DNA from 2 places in the Enterococcus salsurae genome. Region 1 is predicted to be linked to the other one. Evidence: predicted binding sites of a transcription regulator. Region 1 holds the regulator's gene; the other holds the start of a gene.
What was found. The regulator CtsR, encoded in region 1, represses protease genes until heat stress. The targets are predictions, from matches to a motif close to TTGGTCAAAAAAGGTCAAANA.

Region 1 (4,941 bases):
TGTGGGGATGCCCAGTGAAGTAGAAGTGGATGTAGCGATCCATTACTTTGGTGCACAAGACTATTTATTGGTTTGTTCAGATGGATTGACCAATATGGTGTCTGATCAAGAAATCGCTGCGACGATCGAAGGAACGCCAGCGTTAGAAACCATTGTCCAACAATTGATCGACCAAGCCAACGCTAGAGGCGGCGTAGACAATATCACTGTACTGCTGATCAAAGTCGGAGGAGAAGGCCTATGATAGAAATTGGCAAGAAAATCAACGGCCGTTACAAAATCATCGGCAATATCGGCAGTGGCGGCATGGCCAACGTCTTTTTGGCCCACGATCTGATTCTAGACCGTGAAGTTGCTATCAAAGTCTTGCGCTTTGATTTCCAAAATGATCAAAGTGCGATCCGTCGTTTTCAGCGTGAAGCATTGGCAGCTACTGAATTGGTTCATCCCAATATCGTGACGGTCTATGATGTAGGTGAAGAAGATGGGATGCAATTTTTGGTCATGGAATACGTCAAAGGCATGGATCTGAAACGATACATCCAAACGCATTATCCAGTTCCTTACTTACAAGTGGTGGATATCGTGCAACAAGTATTGTCGGCAGTAGCCTTAGCCCATCAGCACCGAATCATTCACAGAGATTTGAAACCGCAAAATATTTTGATCAATGAAGAAGGTGTCGTGAAGATCACCGATTTTGGGATTGCGATCGCATTATCGGAGACATCGATCACGCAAACCAATTCGATGTTAGGTTCAGTCCACTACTTGTCACCAGAGCAAGCCCGGGGCAGCATGGCGACCAATCAATCGGATATCTACGCCATCGGGATCATTCTATATGAAATGTTGACGGGCAAAGTACCGTTCGACGGTGAGTCAGCCGTCACCATTGCATTGAAGCATTTCCAAGATGATATCCCATCGATTCGCATCTATGATAAAAATGTCCCACAATCGATTGAAAACATCGTATTGAAAGCCACTGCCAAAGAACAAGCCGATCGCTACAAAACGGCAGACGAAATGCGAGAAGATTTGGCTACTGTTTTGTCACCAGACCGTTTGAACGAGCCTAAATGGACGCCCCATGCTTTGATGGATGAAACACGGGTGATCACACCGATAGAGGAAGCAGCCATCGTGGCACCTGCGGAAACAGAACCAGTTGAGGTACCTGAGGAAGAAACCAAGGACAAACCTAAGAAGAAAAAGAAATGGTGGTTGATTTTTCCGATTTTAGTGTTTGCAGCAATACTTGGGATCGGCGGTTATTTCTTATTTGGCGGTGGTCGAGGAGATGTCGCGATCCCAGATGTCAGTGGCGATACTGAGGCCACTGCGCGAACGACCCTGACGGATGAGGGCTTACAAGTTGCTGAGGAAGTGGAAGAAATCGCTGACGATGAGATCGAGGCAGGCCAAGTGGTCAAAACCGATCCCCCAGCCGGCAACGAGGTCAAAAGAAATGCGACCGTGACCCTGTATATCAGCAGCGGCACGGAGAAGATTGCTTTCAAAGACTATACTGGCCAAACCTTTGAAGATGTCAAAGAAGAATTGATCAAGCTGGGCTTCTCTGAAGATCAGATCAATTCAGAAACCAAGTCAGATGAAGATGTTGCCGAAGGAGATATCATCAGCCAATCTCCAGCAGAAGACGAAGAAGTATCGCCGAAAGAAGATACAGTCAGCTTCGTTGTCAGCAGTGGCCCGGCTTCTTTCGAAATGGACAACTATTATGGGAGGACTGAAGCAGCTGCAAAAGCAGATCTAACCTCTAAAGGTGTTGCCTCAAGTCAGATTTCGATCGTCTACGCCACCAGTGATCAGCCATCAGGCACTGTGATTGCCCAGGCACCTGAATCAGGCGGTGAAGTGTTTGCTTCTAGAACGACGATCACTTTGACGATCAGCAGCGGACAAGAAATGGTCAATGTGCCGCGGATCGTCGGCAAATCACAAGCGGATGCTGAAGCAGACCTAAATGAAGCAGGATTACTCTATGATATCGAAGAAGCGTCTGATTACAGTGATACCCCAGCCGGTCAAGTGACAAGCGTTTCACCAGGTGCGGGGACATCAGTTGCTGTCGGCTCAAAGGTGACCGTCACTGTATCAAAAGGACCAGAACCAGAAGAATCAAGCAGCAGTTCAACGACAAGTTCAGACTCCACAACCGAAACACCAACGAGTTCTACTACATCGGATGATGATTAATCCATAGCAGCATCGTATTTTTTTAGAAACGTCAATCGCCAGCATCGGGAAATGCTCCCTGCTGTCGACTTGGCGTTTTTTGTACTAGTCAAGCAAAGAATCAGCCCAATTCCGTATGTGATTTTAAAAATTCCTTTAGTAAACGCCCCCTGTTAAGCGTACGTCTTTGCAACGACGTAAAATTTGGGTATAATGAAGGTCAGAATTAGTCAAGGGAGGGAAATGAATTGAGTCATCATAACACTTCCGATTTGATTGAAGCCTATTTGAAAAAAATCCTTGAAGATAGCGAAATCATTGAAATTCGCCGTGCCGAAATGGCCAACCTTTTCAATTGTGTGCCTTCACAAATAAACTATGTCATCAATACCCGTTTTACCGTACAGCGGGGCTATACCGTTGAAAGCAAGCGAGGCGGGGGCGGATACATTCGGATCGAAAAAGTCAAAATCACAGATAGCCATCACTATTTAAAAGAAATCAATCAATTATTTGATGAAACGATTTCGGAAAAAGATGCCTATGCGATTATTCAAAAGCTGTATGAGGAAGGAATCCTGTCCAAGCGAGAAGGCAATTTATTATTGACCGTCATCGCGAAAGCAGTTCTAGGACGTTCTCCTTATGAAAATAGAACACGCGCAGATTTGCTCCATGCAATACTAGAACGATTAAGTTATGAAGACAGGAAGTGAAAGAGATGGATGAACTATTCACCCAACGCGCGAAAGCCGTTTTGGCGATTGCGCAAGAAGAAGCGAAATACTTTAAGCACCAAGCCGTTGGTTCAGAACACATCTTGCTTGCCTTAGTCATTGAACAAAATGGCATTGCTGGCAAAACACTACGAGAAATGAATATCACTGAAAATGATATACGTGAAGAAATCGAACATTTGACCGGATATGGCACTGTACGCCATTATCCAGAGAACGCCTATTTGGCTTACTCGCCACGGGCGAAACATACCTTCGCCTTTGCTGGAGATGAAGCCAAGCGATTAGGGGCTCCGCAAATTGGTACAGAACATTTATTGCTGGGACTATTACGAGATGAAGACATTCTGGCGTCTCGGATCATGCTGAATTTGGGCTTAAGCTTAGCCAAAATGCGGCAATTATTGAAGAAAAAAATGGGCTTTAGTGAAACCAAAAATGGTGCAGCCGGTCGTCGTCGTCCAGCCCAAGGAAAGGCGCAGCCACAAGGCACGCCAACCCTTGATTCATTGGCGAGAGATTTGACCAAATTGGCCAGTGACAAACGCTTAGACCCTGTTGTCGGCCGTGCCAAAGAAGTCAAACGGCTGATCCAAATTCTGAGTCGCCGGACCAAAAACAATCCAGTATTGGTTGGTGAACCTGGTGTAGGTAAGACCGCGATTGCTGAAGGGCTAGCCCAAAAGATCATCAATGGCGAAGTTCCAGAAGATATGCAGAACAAACGCTTGATGATGCTAGATATGGGGGCATTGGTAGCAGGCACGAAATACCGTGGCGAATTTGAAGATCGGATGAAAAAAATCATCGATGAAATCTATCAAGATGGGCAAATCATTCTCTTCATCGATGAATTGCACACCTTGATTGGTGCTGGTGGTGCAGAAGGCGCGATCGATGCCTCAAATATCTTGAAACCAGCATTGGCCCGTGGGGAACTGCAAACCATCGGGGCAACTACACTAGATGAATACCAAAAATATATCGAAAAAGATTCCGCACTTGAACGACGTTTTGCTCGAGTTCAAGTGGATGAACCAACACCCGAAGAAGCCGAAGAAATTTTACGTGGCTTACGTCCACGTTATGAAGAACATCATGGCGTAGAAATTTCTGATGAAGCATTGCATGCAGCCGTTCAATTGTCTGTTCGCTACATCAATTCCCGTCAATTGCCTGATAAAGCCATCGACTTGATGGACGAATCGGCAGCCAAGGTCCGCTTGGATCGCACGGATGAGAGTTCAGAGTTGGCTGAATTGCAAAATGATATCGCCAATTTGATCGAAGAAAAAGAAGCTGCGATTCGCCAGCAAGATTTCGAAGCCGCAGCCCGTTTGCGGATCAAAGAAAAGAAATTGACCCAGCAATTAACGGAAGTAGCTTTCATGGAAGTCAAAGAAGCATCGGGCTATGCAGATAGTGTGACTTCTGAAGATGTTGCAACTGTCGTGTCTCAATGGACAGGTGTACCCTTGCAGCAAATGGAGAAAAAAGAAAGCGAACGCTTATTAGATCTTGAGAAAATCTTGCACCAACGCCTTGTTGGTCAGGAAGAGGCGGTCAAAGCCGTTGCCCGTTCGATTCGACGCGCCAGAAGCGGGTTGAAAGATCCTAACCGTCCGATTGGTTCCTTTATGTTCTTAGGCCCAACCGGCGTGGGTAAGACTGAATTGGCGAAAGCCCTAGCGGAAGCCATGTTTGGCAGCGAAGATGCCTTAGTCCGTGTCGATATGTCTGAGTTCATGGAAAAATATAGTACCAGTCGATTGATTGGGTCACCGCCAGGCTATGTCGGCTATGACGAAGGTGGGCAGCTGACCGAAAAAATCCGCTCTAAGCCTTATTCAGTCATTTTGCTGGATGAAGTCGAAAAAGCCCATCCAGATGTTTTCAATATTCTATTGCAAGTCTTAGATGATGGCCATCTGACGGATGCCAAAGGCCGAAAAGTCGATTTCCGCAATACGATTTTGATTATGACATCAAATATCGGGGCACA
Region 2 (4,941 bases), on a different contig from region 1:
ACATAACTCCTCCTTGTGCTGCGGTTGTCTACATATAAGTATAGCATAGCCAATAGCAGACACACTCCTACCAAGGTCCTAGATACTGGGTGTTCCTATTCTCCATGATACTGGAATCACTAAAAATAGCAACGATTATAGGTAGGATATGACAAAACTGTTCGTTGATTCACCAGGTGTCAACATATAAAAAAAGACAGTAAGCCAAAGCTTACTGCCTTAATATGTTTGCTTATTTGACATACTCTTCGATCAATGCCACAACGTCTTCCATTGTGTCACAATCTTCTAAAGCACGTTTTGCTAATTCTTGCATATCTGTAGTAGATAAGCGTTTCATCAAGCTACGTGTTTTTAGTACAGAGGTTGCACTCATTGAAAATTCATCTAAGCCCATACCTACAAGCAACGGTACAGCTGTTTGATCTCCAGCCATTTCGCCGCACATACCAGCCCATTTACCTTCAGCATGCGCTGCATCGATCACGTTTTTGATCAAACGTAAAATTGATGGGTTGTATGGTTGGTACAAGTAAGATACACGCTCATTCATTCGGTCGGCAGCCATTGTGTATTGGATCAAATCATTGGTACCAATACTGAAGAAGTCAACTTCTTTAGCAAATTTGTCTGCTAAAACAGCCGCAGCTGGAATTTCGATCATGATACCAACTTGGATATCATTAGAAACTTCAACACCTTCATCGATCAATTTTTGACGCTCTTCATCGTACATTTTTTTCGCAGTCCGGAATTCTTTCAATGTTGCCACCATTGGGAACATGATACGTAGATTTCCATGTGCAGATGCACGAAGCAAAGCGCGTAATTGCGTACGGAACATATCGTCACCTAGTTCAGACAAGCTGATACGCAATGCGCGATAACCTAAGAATGGATTCATTTCATGAGGCAATTTAAGATAAGGAAGTTCTTTATCTCCACCGATGTCCATTGTGCGGACAACAACTGGTTTTCCAGCCATTCCTTCTAAAACTGCTTTATATGCTTTGTATTGGTCTTCTTCTGTTGGGAAATCAGGAGAATCCATGTACAAGAATTCAGTACGGTATAAACCGACTGCTTCTGCACCATTGTTATGCACACCTTCTAAATCTTTAGGTGTACCGATATTTGCAGCCAATTCAAAGTGCTTGCCATCAGCGGTCACTGTTTCAGCATCTTTCAATTTTTCCCATTCTGCTTTTTGTTCAGCGTAAGCTTCGCCTGCTTTGATAAATTCAGCTGATTGGTCTTCTGTTGGGTTCACGATCACATCGCCAACGATCCCATTTACAGCTATAATATCTCCTGCTTTCACTTTTGCGGTGATTTCCATCGTTCCAACGATTGCTGGAATTTCTAAAGACCGCGCCATGATTGCAGAGTGAGATGTACGTCCACCGATATCTGTAACAAAAGCTTTGACAAAGTTGCGGTCCAATTGCGCTGTATCACTTGGTGTCAAGTCATGGGCAATCACAACGACTTCTTCATCGATCATTGAAGGATTCGGCAAGGTTACATTCAGCAAATGCGCCAAGATACGTTTTGCAACATCTTTGATATCCGCAGCCCGTTCTTGCATGTAAGCATTGTCATCCATTGCTTCAAACATACCAATATACATGTCAGTCACTTCTTTCAATGCTGCTTCAGCATTGACTTTGTTGTCTGCCACGTTTTGTTTGATTTGACCGATCATTTCTGGATCTGAAAGAACCATTAAATGTGCGTCAAATACTTGTGCTTCTGCTTCGCCTAGTGTTTGCGCAGCTTTGTCGCGGATTTGTTGCAATTCCGCTGTCGACTTAGCTAACGCTTCATCTAAACGTGTTTCCTCTGCTGCCGTATCTTCAACTGTTACTTTCGAAAAAGATAAATCAGGTTGTACTAACAGGTAGGCTTTCGCAACGGCAACGCCATCACTAGCAGCAATTCCTTTTAGCATCTCAACCATTATTCAGACAAACCTTCTTTTTTCATTGTTTCAACGATTGCAGCGATTGCATCTGCTTCGTCAGCACCTTCAGCAGTGATCGTTACGTCAGAACCTTGGCCAACGCCTAATGACATAACACCCATGATTGATTTAAGGTTTACTGATTTGCCTTTGTATTCTAAGTTGATATCAGAGTTGAATTTGCTTGCTGTTTGTACTAATAATGTAGCTGGACGTGCGTGGATACCTGTCTCAGCAACTACGTGAAAATCTTTCTTTTCCATATTGATCAATCTCCCTTATGAACCATTTTTTTGTGTGAAGGCATCTTTTTAATCGTGGCAAAAGCACGATAAAAAAATTACCCTTTCAACTGTTAAGATTACCATTTTTTTCTTAGTTAGACAACCGTTTTCTCTTAAATAAACGATTGAAATCGATCGCTTATTTATTTTCTGGCAGATATCGATAAATGATATTTCCATTCAGACCAGCTTCTCCAACGAATTTGACCCGATCTTCACATTGCAGCCAGACATCGCGGAAAGCCAAAAATTGCGGTTGCGTCACGAGCAGCTCTTTGATCTCCCCACTTCGTAATTGATTGATGCTGGTGTTGAAATCGATGTTTTCCATAAGTTATCGTTCACCTCTTTGCTTCTATTATATGCGATATATGACCACTTGAAAAGTTGCTTAAAAAAGGCAGCCGCTGTCTTAAAATGATCAAGTTTAAATGGTTGCAGTCTGACAAAAAGTCAGTATAATAGAAGTATGGTCAGTAAAGGTCAATGGTTACATTGATGAATGACCCTCCCTCATACACTCAGCCAAAACATTGGCGGAGATTTAAGGGATGCAGGATAAACATCAGAAAGGTCGTGTATCTATGCTTTGTCAAAATTGTGGTAAAAATGAAGCGTCGATTCATTTGTATGCCAATGTCAATGGTCAAAGAAAACAATTAGATTATTGTCAAAGTTGTTATCAAAAATTAAAATCTCAATCAGGAAATGCTGCCGCCGCGATGGCGCAAGATCCATTTGGTTTTGGAAACTTAGATGATCTATTTCGTCAAATGTCACGCCAAATGCAGCAAGGAAACCCCTCCGACCAAACGCCTCCGACGCAAACAGGCGGCAATGGCTTTATAGGCGGTCAACCGCCACGTACCAACCAAGCAGCCAATGGTTTATTAGGCGAATATGGCATCAATATCACCCAAATGGCTCGTGACGGTGAAGTTGATCCCGTTGTCGGGCGTGACAATGAAATCAAACGGGTGATCGAAATCTTAAATCGCCGTACCAAAAACAATCCAGTCTTGATCGGTGAACCAGGTGTCGGTAAAACGGCTGTTGTTGAAGGATTGGCCCAAAAAATCGTTGACGGCGATGTGCCGCAAAAATTAATGGACAAAGAAGTCATCCGATTAGATGTGGCTTCCCTTGTTCAAGGCACCGGGATTCGCGGTCAGTTTGAAGAACGGATCCAAAAATTGATTGAAGAAATCAAACAAGCGGAAAACGTCATTCTATTTATCGATGAAGTCCATGAAATCGTCGGCGCAGGTGCTGCCGGTGATGGCAACATGGATGCCGGCAACATTTTGAAACCAGCACTTGCGCGCGGAGAATTGCAAATGGTTGGGGCAACTACCCTCAATGAATACCGCATCATTGAAAAAGATGCAGCATTAGAAAGACGTTTGCAACCAGTTCGTGTTGATGAACCAACAGTTGAAGAAACCATTCGTATCTTGCAAGGTCTGCAACCGCGATATGAAGATTATCATCATGTGCGGTATACCGATGAAGCGATCAAAGCTGCAGCAACTTTATCAAATCGCTATATCCAAGATCGTTTCTTACCAGATAAAGCGATCGACTTATTGGATGAAACGGGTTCAAAGAAAAACTTAACGATCCAAATCGTCGATCCTAAAATGATCGACAAAAAACTGCAAGAAGCTGAAGCGCAAAAACAAGCTGCTTCTCAAGAAGAAGACTTCGAAAAAGCGGCCTATTATCGCGATCAGATCAATAAATTGCAAAAAATGAAAGAACGTCAGATCAGTGATGAAGAAACGCCTGTTATCACAGAAAAAGACATGGAACAAATCGTTGAAGAACGGACCAATATCCCTGTCGGTGATTTGAAAGAAAAAGAACAAACCCAATTGAAAAATTTAGCGGATGACCTGAAAGCCAAAGTTATTGGTCAGGAAGAAGCCATCGATAAAGTAGCCAAGGCCATTCGTCGCAATCGCGTCGGTCTAGGCAAACAAAATCGACCAATCGGGTCCTTCTTATTCGTGGGTCCAACGGGTGTCGGAAAAACGGAATTGGCCAAACAATTGGCCTATGAATTATTCGGTTCCGCAGATTCAATGATTCGGTTTGACATGTCGGAATATATGGAAAAACATAGCGTAGCAAAACTGATTGGTTCGCCTCCAGGTTACGTAGGCTATGAAGAAGCTGGTCAATTGACTGAAAAAGTCCGTCGTAATCCATATAGTTTGATTTTATTGGACGAAGTCGAAAAAGCCCATCCAGATGTATTGCATATGTTCTTGCAAATTCTCGATGATGGCCGATTGACTGACGCGCAAGGCAGAACCGTCAGCTTCAAGGATACGTTGATCATTATGACCAGCAATGCAGGTACAGGCAAAGTCGAAGCCAATGTTGGTTTTGGTGCCGCCAGAGAAGGTATCACCCGCTCCGTCTTGAACCAATTGAATAATTACTTTACACCTGAATTCTTGAACCGCTTCGATGGAATCGTCGAATTCCAATCATTGAGCAAAGAAAACTTGTTATCGATCGTTTCCTTGATGTTGGATGAAGTCAACCAAACGCTGCAACCGCAAAAAATTTCGATCGATGTTCCACAAGATGTCCAAGAAAAATTGGTCGACCTCGGCTATAGCGCAACTATGGGGGCCCGTCCTTTACGTCGGACGATCCAAGATCAAATCGAAGATGGCATTGCCG

Region 2: a site for CtsR is predicted at 2,717-2,737, ahead of ACYVRS_RS05085 (ATP-dependent Clp protease ATP-binding subunit). Genes of this name have one in related genera too.

Annotation. Positions count from the first base shown of each region.
Region 1 is NZ_BAAHWY010000001.1:813,882-818,822, reverse strand. Features, by position in the region: gene ACYVRS_RS04010 (Stp1/IreP family PP2C-type Ser/Thr phosphatase) at 1-244, shown strand, start outside; gene pknB (Stk1 family PASTA domain-containing Ser/Thr kinase) at 241-2,223, shown strand; gene ACYVRS_RS04000 (CtsR family transcriptional regulator) at 2,451-2,918, shown strand; gene ACYVRS_RS03995 (ATP-dependent Clp protease ATP-binding subunit) at 2,924-4,941, shown strand, end outside.
Region 2 is NZ_BAAHWY010000002.1:163,869-168,809, forward strand. Features, by position in the region: gene ptsP (phosphoenolpyruvate--protein phosphotransferase) at 233-1,960, opposite strand; gene ACYVRS_RS05075 (phosphocarrier protein HPr) at 1,960-2,226, opposite strand; gene ACYVRS_RS05080 (hypothetical protein) at 2,387-2,578, opposite strand; gene ACYVRS_RS05085 (ATP-dependent Clp protease ATP-binding subunit) at 2,832-4,941, shown strand, end outside.